DNA from 4 places in the Cronobacter sp. 153480017-3 genome. Region 3 is predicted to be linked to each of the others. Evidence: predicted binding sites of a transcription regulator. Region 3 holds the regulator's gene; each other region holds the start of a gene.
What was found. Region 3 encodes CRP, which controls carbon source genes, mostly activating them, when cyclic AMP is high. Its sites were predicted from a motif close to ATGTGANNNNNNTCACAT; they were not measured.

Region 1: a site for CRP is predicted at 4,989-5,006, ahead of udp (uridine phosphorylase). Genes of this name have one in related genera too.
Region 2: a site for CRP is predicted at 2,984-3,001, ahead of ACUW6V_RS00820 (sugar transporter). Genes of this name have one in related genera too.
Region 4: a site for CRP is predicted at 5,106-5,123, ahead of serC (3-phosphoserine/phosphohydroxythreonine transaminase). Genes of this name have one in related genera too.

What each region holds. Positions count from the first base shown of each region.
Region 1 covers NZ_JBSEYN010000013.1:66,829-74,483, reverse strand. The annotation lists gene ubiB (ubiquinone biosynthesis regulatory protein kinase UbiB) at 1-1,072, opposite strand, end outside; gene ubiJ (ubiquinone biosynthesis protein UbiJ) at 1,069-1,674, opposite strand; gene ubiE (bifunctional demethylmenaquinone methyltransferase/2-methoxy-6-polyprenyl-1,4-benzoquinol methylase UbiE) at 1,686-2,441, opposite strand; gene rmuC (DNA recombination protein RmuC) at 2,531-3,964, opposite strand; gene udp (uridine phosphorylase) at 4,110-4,865, opposite strand; gene ACUW6V_RS19915 (dienelactone hydrolase family protein) at 5,125-5,943, shown strand; gene metE (5-methyltetrahydropteroyltriglutamate--homocysteine S-methyltransferase) at 6,362-7,655, opposite strand, start outside.
Region 2 covers NZ_JBSEYN010000001.1:174,353-182,007, reverse strand. The annotation lists gene eamA (O-acetylserine/cysteine exporter) at 1-323, shown strand, start outside; gene marB (multiple antibiotic resistance protein MarB) at 350-562, opposite strand; gene marA (MDR efflux pump AcrAB transcriptional activator MarA) at 633-1,007, opposite strand; gene marR (multiple antibiotic resistance transcriptional regulator MarR) at 1,026-1,460, opposite strand; gene ACUW6V_RS00820 (sugar transporter) at 1,707-2,906, opposite strand; gene ACUW6V_RS00815 (PhzF family phenazine biosynthesis protein) at 3,117-3,914, shown strand; gene ACUW6V_RS00810 (L-lactate dehydrogenase) at 3,950-4,894, opposite strand; gene ACUW6V_RS00805 (GNAT family N-acetyltransferase) at 5,064-5,537, shown strand; gene ptrR (putrescine utilization regulator PtrR) at 5,497-6,369, opposite strand; gene sad (succinate-semialdehyde dehydrogenase) at 6,511-7,655, shown strand, end outside.
Region 3 covers NZ_JBSEYN010000004.1:42,571-50,225, forward strand. The annotation lists gene ACUW6V_RS10995 (nicotinate phosphoribosyltransferase) at 1-828, opposite strand, end outside; gene prs (ribose-phosphate diphosphokinase) at 840-1,697, opposite strand; gene ACUW6V_RS11005 (NUDIX hydrolase) at 1,894-2,613, shown strand; gene ACUW6V_RS11010 (hydrolase) at 2,686-3,702, shown strand; gene ACUW6V_RS11015 (YheU family protein) at 3,703-3,921, shown strand; gene ACUW6V_RS11020 (phosphoribulokinase) at 3,970-4,839, shown strand; gene ACUW6V_RS11025 (OsmC family protein) at 4,884-5,291, opposite strand; gene crp (cAMP-activated global transcriptional regulator CRP) at 5,602-6,234, shown strand; gene ACUW6V_RS11035 (YccS/YhfK family putative transporter) at 6,297-7,655, shown strand, end outside.
Region 4 covers NZ_JBSEYN010000002.1:372,726-380,380, forward strand. The annotation lists gene pflB (formate C-acetyltransferase) at 1-1,150, opposite strand, end outside; gene focA (formate transporter FocA) at 1,202-2,059, opposite strand; gene ycaO (30S ribosomal protein S12 methylthiotransferase accessory factor YcaO) at 2,463-4,226, opposite strand; gene ACUW6V_RS06205 (DUF421 domain-containing protein) at 4,368-5,060, shown strand; gene serC (3-phosphoserine/phosphohydroxythreonine transaminase) at 5,223-6,308, shown strand; gene aroA (3-phosphoshikimate 1-carboxyvinyltransferase) at 6,377-7,655, shown strand, end outside.

The DNA.
Region 1 (7,655 bases), on a different contig from region 3:
CTTCTACATTGGTATCCGGCGGCACCCAGCCCGAATCCACATGCAGCTCCGCCACGCGGCGATAGTCGCGGTTGAAGAAAGCGATAAAGTTTTCCGCCAGATAGCGCTTATCTTCTTTATTGAGCGAGCCCACGATGCCGCAGTCGATGCCAATGTATTGCGGATCGTGCGGGTGATCGTGGCTGACAAAAATATTCCCCGGATGCATATCACCGTGGAAAAAGCTATCGCGGAAAACCTGGGTGAAGAACACCTGAACACCGCGCTCAGCCAGCAGTTTCATGTCGGTGCCGTTGGCTTCCAGCGCCGCGACGTCATTGACCGGGATGCCATAGATGCGTTCCATGACCATCATCGTCGGGCTGCAGTAGTCCGAATAGACTTCCGGCACGTAGAGCATGGGGCTGTTTTCGAAATTACGGCGCAGCTGAATGGCGTTTGCCGCTTCGCGCAGAAGATCGAGTTCATCCAGCAGCGTTTTTTCATACTCGCGCACCACTTCCATCGGGCGCAGGCGGCGACCATCCGGCAGCAGGCGCGGCACCCAGCGCGCGAGACGGTAGATAAGCTTCATATCCGCCTTGATGACCGGCAGGATATCGGGGCGGATCACCTTGATGACCACCTCTTTGCCGTTCTCTTTCAGCCGGGCGGTGTGCACCTGCGCGATTGAAGCAGAAGCAAGCGGCGTGATATCGAAATCATCAAACCACTCCTCAACGGGACGATCGCCCATGGCTTTTTCGATCTGCTGTTTAGCGAGCTTACCGTCAAAGGGTGCGACCCGATCCTGCAACAGCGCCAGCTGATCGGCGATTACCGGCGGAAAGAGATCGCGACGCGTCGACAGCATCTGACCGAACTTAATCCACACCGGCCCTAGCTCCTGTAACGCCAGACGAAGTCTTGTACCAAGCTCAAGATCTTTGTGCCGGTTCGGCATCCAGAACAGCCCGCGACGCCAGATCCGCAGCGGCAGCGTGAGACGCATGCGCGGAATCAGCTCATCCAGGCCGTAGCTCAGGAACGTTTTGATAATGAAATAAAGGCGCCGAATTTCACCTGGCGTCATTTGCCCTCCAGTTTATCCAACCGTTTGGTTAACGCTTCCAGTTGGCGCTCGACGGCCGAAATCTCTTCGGCAAACCAGGCGATTTCCAGCGCGCCCGGCGCGACGCGCCACTCTTCGGTAATCGCTTCCGCCAGATAGCGCTGATTACGCGTAAAGCCTTTTTGCAGCAGTTGCCCGCCGCGACGCATAACGCGCCCGATGCCTTCCGCGGCGATATCGCCAACCCACGGGGCCAGCAGCCCGGCGGGATCAAATTCGGCCATGTCCATCAGCGCCACAAAATTTTGCACCACCTGCAGATCGCCCTGCACTTCCAGCTCGCCGCTGCGGATAAGCGCAGTCAGCTGCTGGCGGTCCTGGAGCTTCGGCAAAACGGAAAGGCGTGTGATAACGGTACAGTCCGCCTCGCCTTCCCATTTACTGAGCACATCCAGTTGTTGCTCGCTGAACACCAGCACCAGCGGCGTGGAAAGCTCTTCAAGCGTGATGCGCAACACTTTGCCCTGCAAACGCTGGCGCGGCGCTTTCAGCGCGCTCTCGCGGTACAGGAAAGTGTTCAGCGCGCCTTCAATGCCAGCCATCATTAGCGGTGTGAAAGGCATCCGGCACCTCCTCAGAATTTGTAGCCGCGATGCAGCGCTACGATCCCGCCGGTCATGTTGTAGTAGTTGACGTTCTCGAAGCCCGCGTCGTTCATCATCGCTTTAAGGGTTTCCTGATCCGGGTGCATACGGATGGATTCAGCGAGATAACGGTAGCTGCCAGCGTCTTTCGCCACCAGCTCGCCGACGCGCGGCAGAATGTGGAAAGAGTAGGCGTCGTAGGCTTTGTTCAGCGGCTCGAACACCGGTTTGGAGAATTCCAGCACCAGCAGACGGCCACCCGGCTTCAGCACGCGAAACATGGAACGCAGCGCTTTTTCTTTATCGGTGACGTTACGCAGGCCGAAGGAAATCGTGATGCAGTCAAAGGTGTTATCCGGGAACGGCAGCGCTTCCGCGTTGGCCTGGACATACTCGACGTTGCCGACGATGCCGATATTGCGCAGCTTCTCGCGCCCCATTTTCAGCATCGAATCGTTGATATCCGCCAGCACCACTTTGCCGCTCTCACCCACCAGACGGGAGAATTTAGCGGTTAAATCGCCGGTGCCGCCCGCGAGATCCAGGACTTTCTGGCCGCGACGCACGCCACTGCAATCGATAGTGAAGCGCTTCCACAGACGATGAATGCCGAACGACATCAGATCGTTCATGACATCATATTTCGCCGCCACGGAGTGGAAGACCTGCGCCACCATATCCGCTTTTTGCTCTTTCGCTACGGTCTGGAAGCCAAAGTGCGTTGTATCTTGTGAATCTTCAACCATCTCAGTGCCTGCTTATCAAGGAAATGTTTGTGAAGTGTAACAGATTGGCCGCAATTGCCCTACGATTCAAGGCGGCATTAGCGCGCCGCTCAGCGCTCGCCCGCAACGCGAAACGCCGCTAAGTGGCTGTTTTCATCAGGGGCGCTGGCAAGCGCTTCGGCATCGGGGAGCGCAAACGCTTCATCATCCTGCACCGCCTGCTCGGCCAAATCCGGATTAATCTCGCGCTTTACCTCAACGCCCATACCGCGAAACGCCTCCGCCTGCGCAAGCAGGTTGCCGCGCCCGCTGGCGAGTTTTTTCATCGCCTGGCGATAGCTGTCGCTGGCTTTGTCGAGGTTCTGGCCAATGGCGCTCATGTCGTCAACGAACAGCCGCATTTTGTCATACAGGCGGCTGGCGCGATCCGCTATCTGCTGGGCGTTACGGCTTTGATGCTCATAGCGCCAGAGGTTGGAAATGGTGCGCAGCGCCACCAGCAGCGTGGTCGGGCTTACCAGCATGATATTGTTTTTTAACGCCTCGGTGATGAGCTCCGGCTGCTTGTCGATAGCCAGTAAAAAGGCGGGCTCGACCGGGATAAACATCAGCACGTAGTCCAGCGTGCGCAGCCCCGGCAACTGCTGATAATCCTTGCGCCCCAGCAGGCGAATATGATTACGAAGCGAAGCGATGTGTTCGTTCAGCGCCAGCTCGCGGCTGTAGTCATCTTCGGCGTTGAAGTAACGCTCATAGGCCACCAGCGTCATTTTGGCGTCAATCACCACATCCTTGCCCTGCGGCAGACGCACGATGACATCCGGCTGCATACGGCTGCGGTCGGCAAGCTGAATATTAACCTGGGTTTCATACTCATGCCCTTCGCGCAGGCCCGAGGCTTCCAGCACGCGCGCGAGCACCACTTCGCCCCAGTTGCCCTGGGCTTTGTTGTCGCCTTTTAATGCACGAGTAAGGTTGATAGCTTCCTGCGCCATTTGCGCATTCAGTTGCTGGAGATTGCGGATTTCATGAGCCAGCGTGTGGCGCTCGCGTGCCTCCTGGCCGAAGCTTTCCTGCACCTGTCGGCGAAAACCGTCGAGCTGCTCGCGCAGCGGGGAAAGCAGGCCGCTCAGACTCTGGCGATTCTGCTCATCGACCTGACGACGGCTCTGCTCAAAGATACGGTTAGCGAGGTTTTCAAACTGTTCGCTCAGGCGCTGTTCGCTGCTCATCATCTGGCGCAGTTTTTCTTCGGCGTGGACCTGGGTGGCCTCCAGCCGCGTGGTGACTTCGCGCAGATCGGACTCCAGCGAGCTGTTGATCTCCCGCAGGTTGCGCAGTTCGTTATTGAGCAGATCGCACTCATCGCGCCAGTGCTGGTTATGCGCCAGCGCCTCGCGGGCCGCGCTGAGTTCGCCGTAAATATCGCGCTGTTCCGCCAGTAGATCCGCCTTGTACTGGGCGGTTCGCAGCCCTGACATCAGCCAGCCCACCACAACGCCTGCCAGCGCAACCACGGCTAACACCAGATATGAGATTTCCACCACGCCTCCTGCCTGAACTGCTCATCACGCCAGAGGGGATTGTGCTGTACATAATTCCAGACGAAAAGCGTTTTTCTGTAAGGATCGTCAATCCTGCGAGACATTACGCAAAAAGGCCGGCAGAGCGCCGGCCTGAAAGGAGTTATCAGAGAAGGCGGCGCGCCGCCTCTACCACGATTTTCACCGCGTGGCTTTCGGTTTGTTTCATGGTTTCCGCGTTCGGGATCTCTTGCTGGGTGCGGTTGACGATAACGCCCGCCACCATGCCCGCGCGCAGCCCCTGGCTTGAGCACATGGTCAGCAGCGTGGCCGATTCCATTTCATAGTTCATCACGCCCATCGCCTGCCACTCTTTCATGGAGCCGTTAAAGCGGCTGACTACACGGCCAGAGAAGGTGTCGTAGCGCTCCTGGCCCGGATAGAAGGTATCGGAAGAGGCGGTCACGCCGATATGCGTAGTCGCGCCGACCGCTTTGGCCGCTTCCACCAATGCGGTAGTACAGGCGAAATCGGCAACGGCCGGGTATTCCATCGGCGCGAAGTGCAGGCTGGCACCATCAAGGCGTACGGAGGCGGTCGTTACCAGCACGTCGCCGACGTTGATGTGCGGCTGAATAGCGCCAGTGGTGCCCACGCGCAGGAAAGTACGAATGCCAAGCTGCGCCAGCTCTTCTACCGCAATAGACGTTGACGGGCCGCCGATACCGGTGGAGCAGATGATGACCGCTTTGCCATCAAGCTCAGCGCGCCAGGAGGTGAATTCACGGTGGGAGGCCAGTTTGACCGGCTTATCCATCAGCGCGGCGATCTTTTCCACTCGCTCCGGGTCGCCCGGGACAATCGCTAATTCTGCGCCCTGAAGATCGCTTTTTTTAAGGCCGAGGTGAAAAACATCAGACATAGGTGACTCCTCTGTGGGTCGGTTTGTCAGGAGAAGCAAAACGGTACTTTACAGAACCTTTCCGGCGTTTTTCGTGACCGGATTCACTTCAAAAGAAAGGAGTTGCATTAATTTTCCATAATTTCGTGATTATGGTCACATATAGAGCGCATGAATGGAAATCCCGCGCGCCGAATGCCTGCTTTTGCCACCTCCACTCCCGCCACACGCAGGCTATAGTTAGGGATGCGCTAAAACAATAACGGGTACGGAGAATGCCATGACCAACAACACTGACCATCCGGCGGGCTTTGCCGCTGCAGTTTCACCTGTCGCTTCAACGGTAGTGCATACGCCGCAGGATGCCATTATCGCGGGCGAAACCTCGATTCCCACGCAGGGCGAAAATATGCCTGCTTACCACGCCCGCCCGCGCGCTGCTGATGGCCCGCTGCCGGTAGTGATTGTGGTACAGGAGATTTTCGGCGTACATGAACATATTCGCGATATATGCCGTCGCCTGGCGCTGGAAGGGTATCTGGCGGTGGCGCCGGAACTCTATTTCCGTCAGGGCGATCCGAATGAGTATGACGATATTTCGTCGCTGTTGAGCAATCTGGTGTCGAAAGTGCCGGACGCACAGGTGCTGGCGGATCTGGATCATGTGGCAAGCTGGGCGTCACGCAACGGCGGCGACGCGCATCGTCTGATGCTGACCGGTTTTTGCTGGGGCGGGCGTATCGCGTGGCTGTACGCCGCGCATAATCCGCAACTGAAAGCCGCCGTGGCGTGGTATGGCAAGCTGCTGGGCGACAAAACGTTAAACTCACCGAAGCACCCGGTGGATGTCGCTACCGATCTGACCGCGCCAGTGTTGGGACTTTACGGCGCGCAGGATACGGGTATTTCGCTTGAGAGCGTGGAGACCATGCGTCAGGCGCTGCGCGCCGCCAACGCGAAAGCGGAAATTATTGTTTACCCGGACGCGGGCCATGCGTTTAACGCCGATTATCGCCCGAGTTATCACGAGGCATCGGCGAAGGATGGCTGGGAGCGCATGCTGGAGTGGTTCAAAACCTACGGCAGTAAGAAAGGATAAAAAAAGCGCCCGGGAAACCGGGCGTTTTTTGGTGGCGCGGTGGGTGCGCTGCGCTTACCCACCCTACAAAATCACAAACCGCATCACACCGTTTTCTGCGGGTTGCGGTGGGTGCGCTACGCTTACCCACCCTACAAAATCACAAACCGCATCACACCGTTTTCTGCGGGTTGCGGAGGGTGCGCTGCGCTTACCCACCCTACAAAGTCACAAACCGCATCACACCGTTTTCTGCGGGCTTCGGTGGGTGCGCAGGGCTTACCCACCCTACAAAATCATAAACCACACCACACCGTTTTTTCCGGGCTGCGGTGGGTGCGCTGCGCTTACCCATCCTACGTATGACCCACCCTACGCAACGCATAACTGGCCTTATCGTAGGGCGGGTAAGCGTCGCGCACCCGCCATCACAAAACCGTTACGCCTGACGCAGGTTCTGCGCCGCTTTCACCATATTGGCGAGCGCCGCGCGGGTCTCCGGCCAACCGCGGGTTTTCAGGCCGCAATCCGGGTTCACCCACAAACGCTCCTGCGGAATGCGCTGCGCGGCTTTCTTCAGCAGCGCTTCAATCCACGCCACATCCGGCACGTTCGGCGAGTGGATATCATATACGCCCGGCCCGATTTCATTCGGGTATTCAAACTCCTCAAACGACTCCAGCAGCTCCATATCTGAACGTGACGTTTCGATGGTGATCACGTCCGCATCCAGCGCGGCGATAGAATCCATGATGTCGTTGAACTCGCAATAACACATATGAGTGTGGATCTGCGTGTCATCCTTCGCGACCGCCGCGTTCAGGCGGAACGCCTCCACGCCCCAGGCGAGATACGCGTCCCAGTCGCTGCGCTTGAGCGGCAACCCTTCACGCAGCGCCGGTTCGTCAATCTGAATAATGCCGATGCCCGCGGCTTCGAGATCCGCCACTTCGTCACGCAGCGCCAGCGCAATCTGTTTGGCGATAGTTTCGCGCGAGACATCCTCACGCGGGAACGACCAGCAGAGAATAGTCACCGGGCCGGTCAGCATGCCTTTCACCGGTTTGTCGGTCAGCGACTGCGCGTACTTCGCCCACTCGACGGTGATCGGCGCCGGGCGGCTGATGTCGCCGATAACGACCGGCGGCTTCACGCAGCGGGAGCCGTAGCTCTGCACCCAACCGTTCTGGGTGAAGACAAAGCCATCAAGGTGCTCGCCGAAATACTCCACCATGTCGTTACGCTCGGCTTCGCCGTGTACCAGCACATCGAGACCCAGACGCTCCTGCTCGGCGATCACCTGCTTAATATGTTCGGCGATGCCGGTGCGGTAGTTCGCCGCATCGAGATTGCCCTTTTTGAAATCCAGGCGCAGGCCGCGAATTTCGGTCGTCTGCGGGAACGAGCCGATGGTCGTGGTCGGCCAGGACGGCAGGTTAAAGCGGGCGCGCTGCGCTTCGGCGCGTACCGGATACGCATGGGCGCGCTGGCTGTCCTGCGGCGTAATGGCCTTAAGGCGCTGTTCCACCGCCGGGTTATGTACGCGGGCCGAGTGTTTACGGGCCTGAATCGGCGCGCTCCACTGCTCGATTTTTGTTGTGTCGCCGCTGTTCAGCGCATCGCGCAGCAGCGCCAGCTCTTCGCATTTTTGCAGCGCAAAGGCGAACCAGCTTTTCACTTCCGCATCCAGACGCGTTTCGACGCTCAGGTCGATAGGGCTGTGCAGCAGCGAG
Region 2 (7,655 bases), on a different contig from region 3:
CGAGCCTGATGTTCGACGGCGCGGATGCGGTGGTGCAGAGTCTCGTGAATATCGACAGCGTGACGGTGCTGTCGCTGGTTTATCTGGCCTTTATCGCGACTATTCTCGGTTATGGCATCTGGGGCACGCTGCTCGGGCGTTATGAGACCTGGCGCGTGGCGCCGCTTTCACTGCTGGTGCCGGTGGTGGGGCTTGCCAGCGCCGCGCTGCTGCTGGATGAGCGGCTCTCGGTATTGCAGATTATTGGCGCGCTGTTGGTGATGGCGGGGCTTTATATCAACGTCTTTGGCTGGCGGGTACGGCGGGCGGTGCGCAGCGCATAAAAAACCGGGCCAAAGCCCGGTTTTTTTTAACGCGACTGGTTGTAGTACGGCACGCCCAGCTCGTCTGATTTATCGCTGCCTGCGCTGCGATGGCTGAGATCCAGCGATTCATGATGCTCAATCGGCACCATCATTGTGCTGGTGTCCCCGGCGCACGCGTCAGTTTTGGGGCTGCCTGCCAGCGCATAGCCGGAGGTCAACGCCAGCAACAGCGCAGCGGCGCACGTGACGGATTTCATAATTTCCTCGGTTATCTCCCGAAAGGAGAAGTGTAACGGCGGAATGCCGCCGTCGGCGTTCTTTAACTACTCAGTGATTCAGCGGGTGGAGGTACTTGCCTTCGCCCGGCATCCGCGTCACGCGATATTTATGCGGCGGCACGGAGAAATAGTTCTTAAACGTGCGGGTCAGCGTCTGCTGGGATTCAAACCCATAGCGCTCGGCCAGATAAAGAATCGGTTCGTCGCTCTCTTTGAGTTTGAGGGCAATCTCGGTCAGTTTCCGGTTGCGGATATACTGGCCCAGCGAGTGACCGGTCTCTTTTTTGAACATGCGTTGCAGGTGCCATTTCGAGTAACCCGAACGCGCCGACACTTTCTCAAGGGAAAGGGGGGATTCCAGGTTATCTTCAATCCAGTCCAAAATGCTATGAATAGTAATGGCATCATTGTTGCGTCTGGACATCGTCTTACCTCTTTGCTGTTACGGCAGCACCCTTTTAAGCAGGTATTCGAGGGTCGCCACTTCGTCTGCCGTCAGGTTTTTTGTTAATTCTTGATGCAGGTTTTGTCCTACCAGCTGGTGGCACTGTTCACACAGCACCGCGCCTTCTTCCGTGAGCTCAACCAGGATGCCCCGTTTATCGTTAGGGTTAGGCAGACGCGCCACCCAGCCCTTGCATACCAGACGATCCAGCATGCGCGTCAGAGCACCTAAATCTACTGAGAGCACTTTTTTCAGCTCCCCTGGCGTGATGCGGCCAGGACAGCGAATGGAACAGAGCACCTTAAACTGCGCTGCCGTGATATCGAGCGGCGCAAGGTACTCATTGAGCAGGCGATCCTTTTTCTGATTCACAAGGTGAATCAGTCGTCCTAAGGGAATAATCTCGTTAAACAGATCGCTGTTATTTTCCAACATAGTTGCCCAGGCAAGTAGATTAGTCACGCGAGATATTATTGCCCAGGCAAACATAAGTCAACCGAATGATTTTCGCGATCACACGATCTGCTAAAACGTGTTAAAAACCCTTCAAAATCAAAGGAAAGGTAAGAGCAATCGCTGCGATAGCGCGCGCCTGTTAAGCGCGGAAAGGCGTAACGCGACGCGGTGAAAACAGAGAAAAAGAATAAAAAAACGCCGCCTGAAGCGGCGGCGTTAAGATTAACCGTGGTGCGGTTGCTCTTCAGGAAGCTGAACCGGCCAGCGGCGGAAAATTACAATCGCCCAGACAAACGCGACCAGCGCCGGAATAGCGCCCATATAACCGATGGACGACATCGAGAGTTGCAGGCTCACCTGGTTGCCCACCAGCGCGCCTGCGCCGATACCGATGTTAAAGATGCCGGAGAAGAGCGACATCGCCACATCCGTGGCGTCCGGGGCCAGCGCCAGCACTTTCACCTGCATACCGAGGCCGATAAGCATAATCGCGATGCCCCAGAACGCGCCAAGAATGGTCAGGTTTACAGCGCTGTGCGAGGCAGGCAGCAACAGCAGCAGGCAGATAACCAGTACGCCGATGGCGCTACTGATAAGCCCGGAGGCGTGCAGATTGCCGAGCTTGCCGAAAATCACGCTGCCGATAATGCCCGCGGTGCCGAGCACCAGCAGCAGGAAGGTGGCGAAGTTTTCGCTCAGGCCCGCGACGTTCTGCACGAACGGCTCAATATAGCTGTAGGCCGTGAAGTGCGCGGTCACCACCACGGCGGTCAGCACGTAGATGCACAGCAACGCCGGGCGACGGAACAGCGCCGGCAGACTCGCAAGAGAGCCGGAGTGTTCGCTCGGGATTTTCGGCAGCAGTTTCATAAGGCAGGCGAGCGTAATCAGCGCGCCGATGCCGATGGCGAAAAACGTGGTGCGCCAGCCGAAATATTGCCCGACGATGCGCCCGATGGGCAGACCGAGTACCGACGCCAGCGCGGTGCCGGTCGCAATCAGGCTCAGCGCCTGGGCGCGTTTGCCCGGCGGGGCGAGGCGAATGGCCAGCGACGCGGTAATCGACCAGAAAATCGCATGGGCGAAGGCGATGCCGATACGGCTGATGACCAGCACCTCGAAGCTCCAGGCCATAAACGACAGCATATGGCTCGCGATGAACACCACAAACAGCGCAATAAGGAGCTTGCGGCGCTCCACCTGGCTTGTCAGCAGCATAAACGGCAGCGACATCAGCGCCACCACCCAGGCGTAGATGGTCAGCATAATGCCCGCCTGCGCGGATTCCATATGGAAGCTCGCGGCGATATCAGAGAGCAGGCCCACCGGCACAAACTCGGTGGTATTAAAGATAAATGCCGCGACCGCAAGCGTAACCACCCGCAGCCACGCGGTTTTGCGAGAGACTGTATTCATCGTCATAGAAAAGATTCGCGCTGGTCAGAAGTGAATAAGAAGCGAGCGATCTTAAAACTTTCGCCCGTCGGGACACAACCATTTTGTGACGCAAATCTCACTTTTATACCCAGCATGTAACAAACGAAGCGGCAGAAACGCAATTGCCGTCACGGATTACAGACCGCGTGATAGTGTGTAAAAACAGCAACGACAAAAAACAGGGTGGGGATGACAATGCAATCAGTTGATTTTTATATGGTGGACGCGTTCGCCGATAAAACCTTCAGCGGCAACGCGGCGGCGGTCTGTCCGTTAAGCGAATGGCTGCCGGATGAAACGCTGCTCCTGATGGCGCGGCAGCATAACCAGTCAGAAACCGCGTTTTTTGTGCGCACCGACGACGGCTTCGAACTGCGCTGGTTTACCACGCGCTATGAAATCAACCTCTGCGGCCACGCCACGATTGCCGCCGCGCACGTCATTTTAGAGCACCTCGATTACCCGCACAGCGAAATCCGCTTCTCGACGCGCTTTGTCGGGGAGGTGTCCGTTACGCGCCGCGGTGACTGGCTGACGCTGAACTTTCCGGCGTGGCAGGCGCAGCCGGTGGACGCGCCCGCGCTGCTGCTGAGCGCGCTGGGGATTGACGGCGCGGTGTCGGTGGCGGTGTATCGTGACTATCTGGTGGAGCTACCAACCCAGGCGCAGGTAGAGGCGCTGACCCCGGATATTCACGCGTTGATTCCGCTCGGCAAACAGGTCTGCGTCACCGCGCCCGGCACACCCGGCGGCCCGTATGATTTCGTCAGCCGCTTTTTCTGCCCCGGAGAGGGCGTGCCGGAAGATCCGGTGACCGGTTCCGCGCATAGTATGCTGATCCCGTTCTGGGGTGAGAAGCTTGGCAAGACCGCGATGATGGCGCGTCAGGTCTCGGCGCGGGGCGGGGATTTACGCTGTGAATGGCAGGGCGATCGCGTGCTGATTGGCGGCCAGGCGGTGACCTATCTTATCGGCCAGGTATTGCTGCGCTGATGCTTCGGCGCCCGTAGCGGGCGCCGTTTTCATGCTCAGGGCAGACGGGCGATATTCTCTTTAATCACCGCGACCGAATGCTGAAACTTCGCCTGCTCCTCGCCTTCCAGCTGCAGTTCGATAATCTGCTGCACGCCGTTTTGCGCCAGTACCGCCGGAACGCCTATCGCCACGTTGTCGACGCCATATTCGCCGTCAAGAATGCACGATACCGCCAGCGCCCGGTGGCTGCCGGTGAAGATATTGCGGCAGATCTCCGCGATAGTGCCCGCGATGCCATATTCCGTACAGCCTTTGCGGGCGTAAATCTCAAAGCCCAGCCTGCGCACGCGCTCGGCAAGCGCCGCGGTATCCAGTGGCGTACCCGTTTTGCGCTCGTAAACCTGCGCGACCGGCGAGCCATACACGGAAGAGTGCGACCAGACCGGGAACTGGGTGTCGCCATGTTCGCCCAGAATAAAGGCGTCGATGCTTTGCGGGCCGATATCCAGCGCTTCGGCAAGCGAGCGGCGCAGGCGGGTGGTGTCGAGCCAGACGCCGGTGCCGATCACCTGGTTGCGCGGCAGGCCGGAGAGCTTCCACACCTGCCAGGTGATGATATCGCAGGGGTTGGTGGCGACGAGGAAAATGCCATTAAAGCCGCCCGCCATCATCTGCGGCACAATCTGGCCGACGATGCGCGCGGTGTTGGTCAGCTCGTCAAGGCGCGTCTGGCCGGGCTTCAGCGCGCCGCCGGAAACGGTGATCACCGCGATATCGACATCCGCGCACTCCTGCGCCTGGCGGGTGGAGATTTTAATCATCCCCGGCATATACGCGGCGGCGTCGCGCAAATCCTGGCAGTGCCCTTCGACGCGCGCGGCATCGAGATCCACCAGAATCAGCTCCTCGCCGATATTCTGGTTGAGTAAGGCCCAGGCGGCGGCGGTGCCCACGTTGCCCGCACCGATAATCATCACTTTTCGTGCTCTGTTATTCATGGTGTCATTCCTTGTTAACCCATTTCGCCGCACAGAGTACCTGCACAACCCGCTGCCAGGAAATCCCCATTGTGTATTAAAGCGCGCATCATAAGACAATCGTCTGACCGGCGGGTTGTCGGCGGCGCGCGCAACCGGTAAAGCTAATAAAAACAACCAAGGAGCCGCTATGTACCCGATAACCGCCGAAGCGCCAGGCAGCGCTGAAAGCCGGGCGCTGATCGCCGCGCTGGACGCGTATCAGAGCACGCTGTACCCGGCAGAGAGCAACCATCTGGTGGATCTCGCCGACATCCCCGAAGATGAGATGATTTTTATGGTGATCCGCCATCAGGGCGAGGCGGTGGGTTGTGGCGCGGTGATGCTGAACACTGACGGCTCTGGAGAAATTAAGCGGGTGTATATCGATGCGCGCCACCGCGGGCAGCGCCTCGGTGAAACACTGATGGCAGCGCTGGAAGCCGCCGCGCGCTCACGCGGCTGCCACATGCTGCAACTGGAAACCGGCATTCACCAGCATGCGGCGGTGAAGCTCTATGAGCGCTGCGGCTATACGCACACCGCACCGTTTGCACCTTACCAGCCCGATCCGCTGAGTGTGTTTATGCGAAAGCGGGTGTCAGACACGGCAGCAGTTCTGTAAAGGCGTCGAGCTGACGGGTTTTCGCCCCGCGCCGCCAGATAAGCCAGGTATCGATATAGCGCCATTTATCGGCCAGCGGCCACGCCTGCACCTGATGGCTGCCTGGCATACTCTCCAGCATACTGCGCGGGATCATCGCCACACCGGCACCCGCCACCACGCACGCCAGCATGCCGTGGTAAGACTCCATTTCGTGGATTTTGCCCGGCATCGCCTGATCTTCTTTAAACCAGCTTTCGAAATGCCGCCGGTAGGAGCAGTTCGCGCGAAAGGCGTAAATGCTCGCGCCGTTAATCTCCTGCGCGCGCGTAACCTCAGGGTGATTCGCGTGCGCCACCAGCATCATCTCTTCCTGATAGACCGGCATACCTTCCAGATTCGGATGCAGAACCGGGCCGTCGACAAACGCCGCGCTCAGTTCGCCCGCCAGCACGCCGTCAATCATGGTACCGGACGGGCCGGTCGCCAGATCGAACTGAATTTTCGGGTAGCGCTGGTTAAAGGCGGCCAGCACAGCGGGAATGCGCACCGCCGCGGTGCTCTCAAGCGATCCGAGCGAGAAAATCCCCTGCGGCACGTCACCGGAGACCACCTCGCGCGCCTCCTGCACCAGCGCCAGAATGCGTTTGCTGTAGTCAAGAAAACTGTGCCCGGCGGGCGCGAGCTTCAGGCGCTGGTTCTCGCGGATAAACAGATCCACGCCCAGATCTTCTTCAAGCTGGCGGATGCGGGTGGTCAGGTTAGACGGCACCCGGTGAACGCGCTGGGCGGCGGCCGTGATGCTGCCAGTTTCGGCCACGGCGTTAAACATCTCAAGCTGGGTTAAATCCATCGCATTCTCTCCGGGTGAATGGAATCGTTAATATTATTCACTTTTCAGAAATACCAGAGCAGGCCAGGCTATACCAGAAGTTTTGACGTGTCTGGTGTAAAAAAGCGTCACCGATAACAACACATAAGAGAGAGGCCATTGATGAGCATTTCCCCTGCCACCCATGCGATTTCCGTAAACCCGGCCACCGGCGAAACCCTGGCGGCGTACCCGCTGGCAAGCGCTGAACAGGTCGAGCTGGCTATTACCCGCGTAAGCGAAGGCTTTCGCCGCTGGCGCGCCAGCCGTATTGATGAACGCGCGCAGACGCTGCGTAACATCGGCAATGCACTGCGCGCACGCAGCGAAGAGCTGGCGCAGATGATCACCGCCGAGATGGGCAAGCCGATCCTTCAGGCACGCGGCGAAGTGGCGAAATCCGCCGCGCTCTGCGACTGGTACGCCGAACATGGCCCGGCGATGCTCGCGACGGAGCCGACGCTGGTGGAAAACCAGCAGGCGGTGATTGAATACCGTCCGCTCGGGCCTGTGCTTGCCGTCATGCCCTGGAACTTCCCGCTGTGGCAGGTGATGCGCGGGGCGGTACCGATCCTGCTGGCGGGCAACACTTATCTGCTTAAGCATGCGCCGAACGTGATGGGCTGCGCGCTGCTGATTAATGAGATTTTTGAAGACGCGGGCGTGCCGGCCAGCGTGTTCGAGGTGATTAACGCCACCAACGACGGGGTGAGCCAGGCGATTAACGATCCGCGTATCGCCGCCGTTACCGTGACCGGCAGCGTGCGGGCGGGTGCCGCAATCGGCGCGCAGGCGGGCGCGGCGCTGAAAAAATGCGTGCTGGAGCTGGGCGGTTCCGATCCGTTCATCGTGCTGGCGGACGCCGATCTCGACGAGGCCGTGAAAGCCGCGGTGGCGGGGCGCTACCAGAACACCGGGCAGGTGTGCGCTGCCTCCAAGCGTTTTATCGTCGAAGCGAGCATCGCCGATGCCTTTACCGAAAAATTCGTGGCCGCCACGCAGCAGCTGAAAATGGGCGCGCCGACCGACGAAACCACGTTCCTGGGCCCGATGGCGCGTTTTGATGTGCGTGACGAGCTGCATGCGCAGGTGACGGCGACGCTCAGCGAAGGCGCGACGCTGCTGCTGGGTGGCGAGAAGGTAGCCGGTGCGGCGAATTTCTACGCGCCGACGGTGCTTGGCAACGTGACGCGCGAGATGACCGCGTTTCGTCAGGAGCTGTTCGGGCCGGTGGCAGCCATTAGCGTGGCGCGCGACGCCGAACATGC
Region 3 (7,655 bases):
GACAATCGAGACAAAGCCGTTCGGGTAGAGATCGCAAATCAGGCGGCGGAACGTCTCGATTTCGCTCTCTTTTTCACCCATGCACATCACGCTGTGCTCGGTCGCCGGGATGGACGCGGCAATAAAGCACTCCTGGCCCTGGGTGTAGTAATCGCGGGCGTAGAGCATCGACGGAATATTATCGGTGCCTTTAAAGCTCAGCAGGTGGCCGCAGCCCGCCTGCGCGGTGTCCTGAAGGCCGGACATGCCGCGAAACGAGAAATCGTGGCACTGAAAATCGAGGTGGCTTACGTCAGAGCAGGTTTTCTCTGCCCAGCGCTCGCAGATAGTCCGGTAGTGATGCGCGATAGTGGCGTTAGTGGAGGATTTCCACAGCTCCGCCGAGAGCACGGTTTCCAGGTAGTTCACCAGCCAGAAGAATTCCGGAAGGGTATTGGTAATGGTCAGCACCGGCACTTTCATCGCCACTTTGCTGCCTTCATCCAGCGCTTTGATATGCAGCGGCAGATAACCAAGCTGATGCAGCGCGCGAATGTGATCCGCGCTGACAGCGCCCTTGCCGATATAGCTGTCCATTACCGCCTGATACTCGCCTACCACTTCCGCCTCAGGGCGCGCGAAGAACTGCTCGTTAAACAGATCGACCAGGAACCATTGCAGGAATCCCTGCAGGCCGAAGAACACCAGTTTACCGTCCGCGACAGGAGAGTGGAAATGACGGTCGCTGCGCGGCGTAAAGTTGGAATAGACTTTAGTGGTGCCTGCCGGGTACTGCTCGCGGTGCGACACTTTGTAGCCATCAATAGCCAGAATCGGATTCATGTTCATCGCCCTTCTCCTTACGCGTTATAAATTGTATTGATATCAATCATTTCTACCCGTTCCTGCGCCAGTTCAGCGGGCGCGAAGGAGGTGGTCGTATACAGCTTATCAATGCCGTTATTCAGCAGGTTTTCGACGCCTTTAGAAAACACGCCGTGGGTGACGTAGAGACTGACGCTGCTTGCCCCGGCGTCACGCAGCACCAGGGCTGAGCCGATAAACGTGCCGCCCGCATCGCAGAGATCGTCCACAATCAGCACCGCTTTGCCTTTCACGTCACCGTCCACCAGGCGAAAACCGGTCAGCTCGCCGGTCACGACGTTGCGCTGTTTGGTCAGAATGGCAAATTCATGAACGCCCGCCGCCTGCGCGACGGCATGGATTTTTTTAAGCGCCCCGGCATCGGGTGCCACCAGCATTAACTCGCCGGCCTTCAGGGCACGCTCCAGCGTCTTGCTTTGTAACAGGCAACGCTCCTGCGGGATAGCCACCAGATTTTCAATCGCGGCGGCAGCGGCTTCGCTGTGCGGGTCGAGTACGATCACTTTGTCGAAACCGAGGGTGTTCAGCTGGCGGGCGAAGACTTTCAGCGCGAAGCTGTCACCCGGCTGCATGTGCCTGTCCTGGCGGGCATACGGCAGCCACGGCAGTTCCAGATGGCTGAAGCGCACGTCACAGTGCTGGCGCACCGCGTCGGTAAGCTGCGCCAGCAGCATGAAATCGTCCATCGTTTTCATGGCGGCGGCGCGAATACGCATCAGCGAGGCGACGCGCGGCAGTTCGCCGGTCACTTTCGCCCACACGGCGCCGTCAGGAAAACGCCCGGTCTGTGTTGCAATCTCTTGTCCGTCTACCATCAGTTGCGGCTGCATCATTTTCGCCCCCGGTTAATTAGTTTATGTCCTTGCGACACATTTAATATTGTCCAAGAGACACTAATAAGCAAGCGAAATTTTCGCCGCACTGGCTAAAAAATAGCATGTTGCTGAAAATTAAAACATTACAGGTTTGCTTTGTCCCGGCGTTCAGGGCTGATAAACTTGTCTCTGAGACAATTAAACGGAGCGGTGCATGACCACTGAAGCGGAATATCTGGAAACTTATGACCCTGCGCGGTTCCCTTCCCCGCTGGTGACCGTCGACAGCGTGCTGTTCACCCTGCACGATCAGGCGCTCTGCGTGCTGCTGGTACAGCGCGCCCGTCAGCCGCAGCAGGGCCGCTGGGCGCTGCCCGGCGGGTTTATCGATATGCAGAAAGATGATTCCACCCACGCGACGGCGCTGCGTAAGCTCACCGAGAAAACCGGCGTGCGCCCGTCATGGCTTGAGCAACTGGAGACGTTTTCCGGCCCGGAGCGTGACCCGCGCGGCTGGAGCCTCACCACCGCCTGGTTTGCGCTTATCGCCTGGGTCGACTGTCAGCCGCATATCGCCTCCGTCAGCGATGCGCAGTGGGTGCCGGTGGCGGAGCTTGACGCTATCGAGCTGGCGTTCGATCACCAGACGATTATCGAGGCCGCCCTGCGCCGCCTGCGCCAGAAAACAATGTATTCGCTCCTGCCGGTCTACTGTCTGCCGGAGTGTTTTACACTGAGCCAGCTTCAGGAGGCGACGGAGATTATTCTCGGCCAGCCCATCCAGCGTAAAAGCCTGATCCGGCGCTTTGAGGCGTCCGGCATGTTTGAAGAGACCGGCGAGAGCGTCGCCACCGGCGCGCGTAAGGCCAGGCTCTGGCGACGTAAGCCGGATGCTGATATTCACCTGTTCTCGCGCAATTTACTGGCCGAGTGATCCGCACCAAAGCATCAACAAAATGAATCACAACCGGTATAGTAATTAGCGAACTAATAAAAGACATCAGCTATGGCCGACATTACTCCCGCAGAACTTCCTGCACTGAACACCGATTCCTCACACTTTCAGCCAATGCCGGGAGTCAGCAATCCACACCTGCAAACCATGCTGCCGCGCGTGCTGCGCCGCCGTTTGCAGTTTGAGCCGCACTGGCAGCGTCTGGATCTGCCGGACGGCGATTTTGTCGACCTGGCGTTTAGCGAAAACCCTGACCAGGCGCGTCATAAACCGCGTCTGGTGGTGTTTCACGGTCTGGAAGGCAGCCTGCACAGCCCTTACGCCCACGGCCTTATCCATGCGGCGAAAGCGCGCGGCTGGCTCGGCATGGTGATGCACTTTCGCGGCTGTAGCGGCGTGCCAAACAAACTGGGGCGCATCTATCATTCGGGCGAAACCGAAGACGGCACCTTTTTCCTGCGCTGGCTGGATGAGCGCTACGGCACCGTGCCGACAGCGGCGGTGGGCTATTCGCTCGGCGGCAATATGCTCGGCTGCCTGATGGCGGAGATTGACGCCAGCTTCCCGCTGACGGCAGGCGTGATTGTGTCCGCGCCGTTTATGCTCGAACACTGCTGCAACCATATGGAAAAAGGCTTTTCACGCTTTTATCAGTTCTATCTGCTGAACCTGCTGAAAGCCAACGCCACCCGCAAGCTGAAGGCCTGGCCCGGCACGCTGCCGATTGAACTCGCCCAGCTTAAGCGCCTGCGCCGCATCCGCGATTTCGATGATTTGATCACGTCGAAAATTCACGGCTTTAGCGATGCCGTCGATTACTATCGCCAGTGCAGCGCGATGCCGCGCCTCGCCAGCATCACCCGTCCGACGCTGATTATCCACGCCAAAGACGACCCGTTTATGGATCATCACGTGATCCCCGACACCACCACGCTGCCTGCTAATATTGAATATCAACTGACAGAGCATGGCGGTCACGTGGGCTTTGTCGGCGGCACGCTGCGTCAGCCCAAAATGTGGCTGGAACAGCGCATTCCTGACTGGTTAACGTCTTATCTGGACCGATAAATGATCATTCCCTGGCAAGAGATCGCGCCCGACACCCTGGAGCGCCTGATTGAAGCCTTCGTCTTGCGCGAAGGCACCGATTATGGTGAACATGAACGCTCGCTTGAGCAAAAGGTCGCCGACGTGCGGCGTCAGTTGCAAAGTGGCGAAGCCGTTCTGGTGTGGTCTGAGCTGCACGAAACGGTCAATATCATGCCGCGTTCGCAGTTTCGCGGTTAACGTTGCCAGGCGGAGCCTTGCCCCGCCGCTTCAGGGAGTTGTCTCGCTATGTCTGCCAAACATCCGGTTATCGCCGTCACAGGCTCCAGCGGCGCGGGAACCACCACCACCAGCCTCGCGTTTCGTAAAATTTTCGCCCAGCTGAATCTCCGTGCCGCCGAAGTGGAAGGCGACAGCTTTCACCGCTACACGCGCCCGGAAATGGACATGGCTATTCGCAAAGCGCGCGATCTTGGCCGCCATATCAGTTACTTCGGCCCGGAGGCGAACGATTTCGGCCTGCTGGAGCAAACCTTTGTGGAGTACGGGCTGACCGGCAAAGGACAGTCGCGTAAATATCTGCACACCTATGACGAAGCGGTGCCGTGGAATCAGGTGCCCGGCACGTTTACGCCGTGGCAGCCGCTGCCGGAGCCGACGGACGTGCTGTTTTACGAAGGGCTGCACGGTGGCGTGGTGACGCCGCAGCATGACGTGGCGAAGCATGTCGATCTGCTGGTGGGCGTGGTGCCTATCGTCAACCTGGAGTGGATACAGAAGCTCATCCGCGATACCAGCGAGCGCGGCCACTCGCGCGAGGCGGTGATGGATTCCGTGGTGCGCTCGATGGAAGATTACATTAACTACATCACGCCGCAGTTCTCACGCACCCATATTAACTTCCAGCGCGTGCCGACGGTGGACACCTCCAATCCGTTCGCCGCGAAAGGCATTCCGTCGCTTGATGAAAGCTTCGTGGTCATTCACTTCCGCAATCTGGATAACATCGATTATCCGTGGCTTTTGGCGATGCTGCAGGGCTCGTTTATCTCACATATCAATACGCTGGTGGTGCCGGGCGGGAAGATGGGGCTCGCGATGGAGCTTATTATGCTGCCGCTGGTGCAGCGGCTGATGGAAGGAAAACAGATAGCGTGACGGCGATGCCCGGTGGCGCTGCGCCTGCCGGGCCGTCCGTCATCTCATGACGCTTCAATCACTTCATACGAATGGGTGATATTGACCCCTTTGCCGAGCATCAGCGCCACTGAGCAATACTTCTCTGCCGACAGATCCACCGCGCGCGACACTGCCGCGTCTTTCAGGGCTTTGCCCGTCACCACAAAATGCAGATTGATATGCGTAAACAGACGCGGCGCTTCTTCGCGACGCTCTGACGTCAGCTTCACTTCGCAGTCGGTCACGTCGTGACGACCTTTTTGCAGAATAGAGACAACATCAATCGCGCTGCAGCCACCTGCGGCCATCAAAACCATTTCCATCGGGCTCGGCGCTTTGTCGCCAGAGTTGCCGTCCATCAGGATCTGATGCCCGGAGGCGGACTCGCCCAGGAAGGTTAACCCTTCCACCCATTTCACTCGTGCATGCATGTTAATCACTCCAGGCTATTCATTTTTCTGACAGATTACGCGCGCGCGACGTCAGAGGCAATGGAAGGGCGACCTGCGTCAAGCTGAAACGAGACAACAGGAGACACCTGAGAAAAGCTATGCTAAAACAGTCTGGATGCAGCGGCGATACATTGATGTTACGCATGTATGCAGAGGAGAAGATAATTTATCGGCTGCGACGTCCACGGACAGCCAACTTCCCAGGACTCGGGAAGATGATGAATGCAAAGCCAGACAGGGGTTACGCGCCCTGTCTTTGGAGCCAGTTTAAAACAGAGGATAACCGCGCATGGTGCTTGGCAAACCGCAAACAGACCCGACTCTTGAATGGTTCTTGTCACATTGCCACATTCATAAGTATCCATCTAAGAGCACGCTGATTCACCAGGGTGAAAAAGCGGAGACGCTGTATTACATCGTTAAAGGCTCAGTGGCAGTGCTGATCAAAGATGAAGAGGGCAAGGAGATGATCCTCTCGTACCTGAATCAGGGTGACTTCATCGGCGAACTGGGTTTGTTCGAGGAAGGTCAGGAACGCAGCGCCTGGGTTCGCGCTAAAACTGCCTGTGAAGTGGCTGAAATCTCCTACAAAAAATTCCGTCAGCTGATCCAGGTTAACCCGGATATTCTGATGCGTCTCTCCTCGCAGATGGCTCGCCGCCTGCAAGTTACCTCTGAGAAAGTGGGCAACCTCGCCTTCCTCGACGTGACTGGCCGCATCGCGCAGACCCTGCTGAATCTGGCGAAACAGCCGGACGCGATGACCCATCCGGACGGGATGCAGATCAAAATCACGCGTCAGGAAATCGGCCAGATCGTCGGCTGCTCCCGCGAAACCGTTGGCCGCATTCTGAAAATGCTCGAAGATCAAAACTTGATATCCGCCCACGGCAAAACCATCGTGGTTTACGGAACCCGCTAAAAAAGCAAAAAACGGCGTGTCGCTTCGGTAACACGCCGTTTTTGTATCTATACTTCTCCCCTATGTGGCGTCGTCTTATCTATCACCCTGAAATTAATTACGCTTTACGGCAAACGCTCATCTTAAGCCTGCCGGTGGCGGTCGGGTTGATGCTGGGCCATCTTCAACAAGGGTTGCTGTTCTCGCTCGTTCCCGCCTGCTGCAACATTGCCGGTCTCGATACCCCGCACAAACGCTTTTTTAAACGCTTGATCATCGGCGCATCGCTGTTTGCGCTGAGCAGTCTGGCGGTGCAGCTGTTGCTGCTGCAGTCTGTGCCGCTGCCGCTCATTCTGCTGATGCTGGCGCTGCTGCTTGGCGTGACGGCGGAAATCAGCCCGCTGCATGCGCGTCTGTTGCCCGCCTCGCTCATCGCGGCCATCTTTACGTTAAGCCTCGCCGGCAATATGCCCATCTGGCAGCCTATGCTGCTCTATGTGCTCGGCACGCTCTGGTATGGCGCGTTTAACGGTTTCTGGTTCTGGCTGTGGCGCGAGCAGCCGCTGCGTGAATCGTTAAGCCTGATTTATAAAAGCCTCGCCGACTACTGCGAAGCCAAATACAGCCTGCTGACGCGCCACACCGAGCCGGAACAGGCGCTGCCGCCGCTGCTGGTGCATCAGCAAAAAGTGGTGGATCAAATAAGCCAGTGCTATCAGCAGTTGCAGATGCTTTCCGCCACTAAGCAGAACGGTTACAAGCGCCTGCTGCGCACGTTTCAGGTGGCGCTGGATCTCCAGGAGCACATCTCGGTGTCGCTGCATCAGCCCGGCGAAGTGCAAAAACTGGTGGAGCGCAGCCACGCCGAAGCGGTGTTGCGCTGGACGGCGCAGACCGTCGCCACGCGGCTGCGCACGCTCTCTGACGACATTCTCTACCACCGCTATTCGCACCGCTTCTCGATGGATAAGCAGGTCGAGGCGCTGGCGAAAATCGCCCGCCAGCACCCGGATAACCCGGTTGGCCAGTTCTGCGAATACCATTTCAGCCGCATCGCACGCGTGCTGCGCACCCAGCGCCCGCTCTACGCCCGTGACCTGATGGACAGCGGTAAGCGCCGCCTGCCGCTGCTGCGGGCGCTGAAAAGCTATTTGTCGCTGAAATCCGCCGCGCTGCGCACCGCCGCGCGTCTGGGCGTGATGCTGGCGGCGGCGGGGTTGTTAGGGAGCGCCTTCCAGTTGCCGAAGCCGTACTGGATCCTGATGACGGTGCTGTTCGTCACCCAAAACGGCTATGGCGCGACGCGCGTGCGTATCCTGCACCGGGCGGGCGGCACGCTGGCGGGGCTGATTATCGCGGGCATCACGCTGCACCTGAAAGTGCCGCAGGGCTATACCCTGCTCGGCATGCTGCTAGTGACGTTAATCAGTTATCTGATAATC
Region 4 (7,655 bases), on a different contig from region 3:
AGTTCAGCGGCAGTTTTTCGGACCACAGAATCGTGATGTTAGGCTCCGGAGACGGCCCCATGGTGTAGAGAGTGTTCAGGAAACGGAAGCTGTTTTTGGTTACCAGCGTACGGCCGTCAACGCCCATACCACCAACGGATTCGGTCGCCCAGATCGGGTCGCCGGAGAACAGCTCATCATATTCCGGTGTACGCAGGAAGCGCACCATACGCAGTTTCATCACCAGGTGGTCGATCAGTTCCTGGGCTTCCTGCTCGGTGAGTTTGCCTGCTTTCAGGTCGCGTTCGATGTACACGTCAAGGAAGGTGGAGACGCGGCCAAAGGACATTGCGGCACCGTTCTGGGATTTCACCGCAGCCAGGTAGCCGAAGTAAGTCCACTGTACGGCTTCCTGAGCGTTGGTCGCCGGACCGGAGATATCACAGCCATATTTCGCTGCCATCTCTTTGATCTGACCCAGCGCGCGATGCTGTTCAGCAATTTCTTCACGCAGACGGATAGTCGCTTCCAGGTTTACGCCGTTTTCGAGGTCCTGCTGCAGAGAGACAAACTGTGCATATTTGTCTTTCATCAGGAAGTCGATACCGTACAGCGCAACGCGGCGGTAGTCACCAATGATACGGCCACGGCCGTAAGCATCCGGCAGACCGGTCAGCACGCCGGATTTACGGCAGTTCAGGATGTCTTTGGTGTAAACGTCGAATACGCCCTGGTTGTGGGTTTTACGGTATTCGGTGAAGATTTTTTTCAGTTGCGGATCCAGCTCGCGGTTATACGCTTTGCAGGAACCTTCAACCATTTTGATGCCGCCAAATGGGATAATGGCGCGTTTCAGCGGAGCTTCAGTCTGCAGACCAACAATTTTCTCAAGAGACTTGTTAATATAGCCTGCGTCATGCGAAGTGATGGTGGACGCCACGGAAGTGTCGAAGTCTACTGGCGCATGAGTGCGGTTTTCCAGTTTGACGCCTTCCATAACTTTGTCCCACAGGGTAGTGGTGGCTTCAGTTGCGCCAGCCAGGAAGGACTCGTCACCCTCGTATGGCGTGTAGTTTTTCTGGATAAAGTCGCGGACGTTGACTTCATTCTGCCAGTCGCCTTTCGCAAAACCTTCCCAGGCTGTGGCTAACTTTTCATTAAGCTCGGACATGTAACACCTACCTTCTTAAGTGGATTTTTTATTTACTGCCTGGAACAACTATCAGCGATGGTCATCGCCACGCAGGTAAATGACCCAGTACGTCAATCCGACAAGCAACCCTCCACCGATAATATTACCAATCGTTACCGGTATCAGGTTATCGACGATGAAATTCATCACGGTCAGATGAGAAAATTGGTCTGGCGAAGCGTGGATCGCGCTCCAGAACTCCGGGCTGCCAAAGTGACGAATCACTATCCCCATCGGGATCATAAACATGTTGGCGATGCTATGTTCGAATCCGCTGGCCACAAACATGCCGACCGGCAGAATCATAATAAAGGCCTTATCAATCAGGCTGCGTCCTGAATAACTCATCCAGACGGCCAGACAGACCATCAGGTTAGCCAGGATGCCAAGGCAAACTGCCTCAATAAACGTGTGTTCAACTTTATGCGACGCCGTTTGCAGGACATTAAGCCCCCAGCCGCCGTTGGCGGTCATATACTCGCCAGAAAGCCACATCAGTAAGACAAAGAGCAGGGCGCCAATCAGGTTGCCGATATAAACATTGACCCAGTTGCGCGTCAGCTGACCCCAGGTGATACGCCCGCTGGCTTTAGCGACCACAATCAGCACCGTTGAAGTAAAAAGATCGGCGCCGCAAATGACGCAAAGAATCAGACCGAGTGAGAAACAGATACCGCCAATCAGTTTGGTAATGCCAAAAGGCATCGCGGCAGCGCCGGTGGTGGCGGTGATATAGAAAACAAACGCAATGGAAATAAATACGCCAGCCGTAATTGCCAGATAAAACGTCTTTAACGGATGTTTCGTGGCTTTATAAACGCCCGCTTCCTCGGCAACTTTCGCCATCGCAGCAGGGAGTAAGGAGTCAAAAGGGTTGTCAGCTTTCACACTAACTCTCTCTTTATTTATTCGGCGAGTTGATACTAACAAAGCATGATGCAGTAAAAGTTGATATGGATCATATCTCGCCAGGTTTGCAGGACTGAAAGGCGTCTGTTTTTTACGCAATTTCAGCTTAACTTTATGATTATCCAATAAAAAATAAATTTTAAATATTATTAAAAGTGTTGAAAAAAAGCGGTTTGCCTCTCCTCATAAAGTGTTAATCATTATGAATTATTGGCTAAAAAAGGTAACAATCAAGCCGGGCGGATATATTTAATATTCACCAGTAATTAACTTGATATTTACATTCAAACTTTTAACCAGACAAATAAAAACGGGGCCGTAAACGTGCCCCGTCATATTTGCTAAACATAAGTGTGAAGCAGGTCAATTGATATGCGTTATATCAATTTCCTTGCCAAAACCTGGCTTTAGCCCGTTGAAGTTTTTCATAGGCAGCCAGCAGCGACTGATGCGCCGGGAAAGCTTTCAGATCGCCGTCGACGGGCTGCAGGCCATAGAAGGGCGCTTCGCCGCTGATAGCCGCGCTCGCGGCTTCCACCGCATCTGCGCCATACATACGAACGAAGGCATTCAGGTACTGTAGCGGCTCGCGTTCCTCTTCCTGCGCCAGCAGCAGAAGCGTCTGCAGGCAACGATAATAATTGGCGCGCCCGGCGCTGAATACCGATGCGTTAAATTCCATGGTCCACTCGGTCCAGATCAGCGCCTGATCCAGATCGCCGCCAGCCAGCGCCAGCATCGCTTTCAGCTCGCCGATGCGCAGGGTATACCAGCCGTTGTCTTTACCCGTTGCCAGGCCCAGCAGTTCGCGCACGCGAGTGAAGTCGTCATGGCCTTCTTCGTCCAGTTGAGCGATCAGGTTCAGATAATCTTCTTTCTCCCACTCGCTGCCCGGCAGCGCCAGCAGCGTTTCGCGCAGATGGCTACCCATATTGTTATTCGCGAGCAGCAGATCTTCTGCCGGATAGATGTCAGACATGCCCGGCACAATGATACGGCAGGCGTAAACGCCCAGATGCTCGTAATCGGCGATGTAGACTTCTTTATCTTCAGCCTTAAAAATCGCCATCAGGGTAGCGAACTCTTCTTCCGTCGTACCGGCGAAGCTCCAGTCTACAAACGGATAATCCGCGTCCTGCTTGAACATATCCCAGGAGATAAGACCGCTGGAGTCGATGAAGTGCGTCTCAAGGTTCGCATGTTCGGCCACTTCTTCATCATCGAACGTCGGTGGCGTAAACACGTCGAGATCTTTCAGGCCGCGGCCCTGCAGCAGCTCGGTGACGGTACGCTCCAGCGCCACACCGAAATCGGGATGCGCGCCGAAGGAGGCAAAGCAGGTGCCGTTGGCCGGGTTAAACAGTACAACGCAGATAACCGGATATTTTCCGCCGAGAGAGCCGTCGTAAGCGAAAATCGGAAAGCCTTCCGCTTCAAGTGTATTGATAGCTTCGACCACGCCAGGATAGCGCGCCAGCACCTCCTGCGGGATCTCCGGCAGGCTGATGCTTTCGGCAATAATGCGATTCTTGATATGACGCTCAAACACTTCAGACAGCCCCTGAACACGGGCTTCGTTGCGGGTATTGCCCGCGGACATGCCATTGGATACATACAGGTTGCCGACGATGTTCATCGGAATGTAAACGGTCTGTTCATCTGACTGGCGGGTGAACGGCAGGGCGCAGATGCCGCGCTCTTCATTACCAGACTGCAGGTCAACCAGCATACTGGCGGTCAGTTCGTTCTCCGGATCGTAAAACGCGCGCAGGCGGGCATCAAGAATGCCTTCCGGCAGTTCATCGCTTTGCGGGATCGGAAACCATTTTTCGTTCGGATAGTGCACGAACGGGCCGTTTGCGATCGTATCGCCCAGCCAGAAATCGGCGAAGAAATAGTTGGTGGACAGACGCTCAAAGTATTCGCCCAGCGCGGAAGCCAGCGCAGCTTTTTTGGTAGCACCTTTACCGTTGGTAAAGCACAGCGCGCACTCTTTGTCGCGAATATGCACAGACCAGACGTTCGGCACCGGGTTTAGCCAGGAGGCTTCTTCGATGTTAAAGCCCAGATCGGTGAGTTTCTGCTGGAAGCGAGCGATGGAGTCTTCCAGAGCGGCATCTTTGCCGGGGATGAAGGTTTGAGTCATGGGATCCACTTTTATCGTACGCAAAGCGCGCAATGATACGGATTTTAGCCCTTCTGCGCCATCGTCCCGCCCGATGCGGCAAAAATAAATCTTACGACTATCCTTAATCAAGATAACTCCCTGTTATGGCGTAAGAAAAATATGAAAGCTTTCGATTTGCAACGGATGGCGCTTGACAAGTTTCCATTAGAATTTCTGGGTGAAGTCGCGCTGCGCAGCCTTTACACCTTTATCCTGGTGTTTCTGTTTCTCAAAATTACCGGGCGACGTGGCGTACGTCAGATGTCGCTCTTTGAAGTACTAATCATTCTGACGCTCGGATCAGCGGCGGGGGACGTGGCGTTTTATGACGACGTGCCGCTGCTGCCCGTGCTGGTAGTGTTTGTTACGCTCGGCGTGCTCTATCGTCTGGTGATGTGGCTGATGTCCTGTAGCGAAAAGCTTGAGGATCTACTGGAGGGCAAACCGCGCATCATTATTGAAGACGGCGAGCTGGCCTGGGAAAAGCTCAACCGGGAGAACATGACCGAATTTGAGTTTTTTATGGAGCTGCGTACCAAAGGCGTGGAGCATCTGGGGCAGGTGCGACTCGCTATCCTTGAGGCTAATGGTCAAATCAGCGTTTATTACTATCCCGACAAACTGGTACGACCGGGACTGTCGATTCTGCCGGAGTATTGCAGCGAGCGTTTTGAACATATCCCTGAAACCGGCGATTACGCCTGTATCCGCTGTAGCGAAGTGGTGACGTTTGATGCCGGTGTGAAACCGTCCTGTCCGCGCTGCAAAAACCATATATGGGTGAAGGCAAGCACCGCGACCCGCGTAACCTGACAGCAAATTCCACCGTCAGCGGGCGCTGTGCTGGCGGATTGTGTTGTGTGATTTGGCGCACATTCCCCCTGGCGCCAGGATTAGCCGTTGCAGCCCTGTCAACGGAATGATAAAACCGATAGCCACAGGAAAAACTTATTGCTTTTAGCGTGGTGAGGGGAAATGGCTCAGGTCTACAATTTTAGTTCTGGCCCGGCGATGCTGCCGGCGGATGTGTTACGAGTGGCTCAGGAAGAGTTGCGTGACTGGCAGGGGTTAGGCACCTCTGTGATGGAAATCAGCCACCGCAGCAAAGAGTTTATTCAGGTGGCGGAACAGGCGGAACAGGATTTTCGCGATCTGCTGGAGATCCCCTCAAATTACAAAGTGTTATTCTGCCACGGCGGCGGACGCGGGCAATTCTCCGCGCTTCCGCTGAATCTGCTCGGCAACAAAACGACTGCCGATTATGTTGATGGCGGCTACTGGGCGGCAAGCGCGGTTAAAGAAGCCAAAAAATACCTGACGCCGAATGTGATTGACGCGAAAATCACCGTTGATGGCAAACGCGCCATTAAGCCGATGAGCGAATGGCAGCTCTCGGCGGATGCCGCTTACGTCCACTACTGCCCGAATGAAACCATCGACGGCATCGCGATTAACGATACGCCTGATTTTGGCGACGCTATCGTTACCGCCGATTTCTCCTCCACCATTCTTTCTCATCCGATTGATGTCAGCCGTTACGGCGTCATCTACGCGGGCGCGCAGAAAAACATTGGCCCGGCGGGCCTGACGCTGGTCATTGTGCGTGAGGATCTGCTTGGCAAGGCGCATGTCTCTTGCCCGTCGGTGCTGGATTACAGCGTGCTGAGCGAAAACGACTCCATGTTCAACACGCCGCCGACGTTTGCCTGGTATCTCGCGGGCCTGGTGTTTAAATGGCTCAAAACCAACGGCGGCGTGGCGGCGATGGACAAGATCAACCAGCAAAAAGCCGATCTGCTCTACGGCGTGATTGATAACAGTGATTTCTATCGCAACGATGTTGCAACGGCTAACCGTTCACGCATGAACGTACCGTTCCAGCTCGCCGACAGCAGTCTGGATAAGCTGTTCCTTGAAGAGTCCTTTGCTGCGGGCCTGCACGCGCTGAAAGGCCACCGCGTGGTCGGCGGCATGCGTGCCTCTATTTATAACGCGATGCCGCTCGAAGGGGTAAAAGCCCTGACCGACTTCATGGTGGATTTCGAACGCCGTCACGGTTAATCCTTCCGTTATGATTCGCCCCGCGGCTGGCCGCGGGGTTTTTATTCTGTTTTATTGAGACTTTTTCCATGCAGGAATCCCTGACCTTACAACCCATCGCGCGTGTGGATGGCACCATTAATCTTCCTGGCTCCAAGAGCGTTTCCAACCGGGCGCTGCTGCTCGCCGCACTGGCAAAAGGCACTACGACGCTCACCAACCTCCTGGATAGCGACGACGTGCGCCATATGCTGAACGCGCTCAACGCGCTTGGCGTTCATTATTCGCTTTCAGACGATCGCACCCGCTGTGAAATTCAGGGGCAGGGCGGGCCGTTCAATACGCTCGTGGAGCTGGAACTGTTTTTAGGTAACGCCGGAACCGCAATGCGTCCGCTGGCAGCGGCGCTGTGCCTTGGCACTAATAATGTGGTGCTGACTGGCGAGCCGCGCATGAAAGAGCGCCCGATTGGACATCTGGTCGACGCGCTGCGTCAGGGCGGCGCAGATGTCACGTATCTGGAGCAGGAAAACTATCCGCCGCTGCATCTGAAAGGCGGATTCACCGGTGGCAACGTAACCGTTGACGGCAGCGTTTCAAGCCAGTTCCTGACCGCGCTGTTAATGGCCGCTCCGCTGGCACCGGGCAACACCGCTATCGACATTAAAGGCGAGCTGGTATCAAAGCCCTACATTGATATCACGCTGCACCTGATGAAAACCTTTGGGGTTGAGGTGGAAAACCAAAACTACCAGCGTTTTGTCATTCAGGGCGGCCAGCAGTACCAGTCGCCAGGACATTATCTGGTAGAAGGCGATGCGTCTTCCGCGTCTTATTTCCTCGCGGCGGCAGCCATTAAAGGCGGCACTGTCAAAGTCACCGGTATTGGGCGCAATAGTGTGCAGGGCGATATTCGCTTTGCTGACGTGCTGGAAAAAATGGGCGCACACATCACCTGGGGCGACGATTTCATCAGCTGCACCCGCGGTGAGCTGAACGCGATTGATATGGATATGAACCATATTCCCGACGCGGCGATGACCATCGCCACTACCGCGTTGTTTGCTAAAGGCACCACCACGCTTCGTAATATCTATAACTGGCGTGTGAAGGAAACAGACCGCCTGGCGGCGATGGCCACCGAGCTGCGCAAAGTCGGCGCTACGGTTGAAGAGGGGCATGACTTCATTACCGTTACGCCGCCTGCGCAGTTACAGTTTGCGGATATCGGCACCTATAACGATCATCGCATGGCGATGTGTTTCTCGCTGGTGGCGCTTTCCGACACGCCGGTTACGATTCTCGACCCGAAATGCACCGCGAAAACCTTCCCGAATTATTTCGCGCAGCTCGCGCGTATCAGCCACT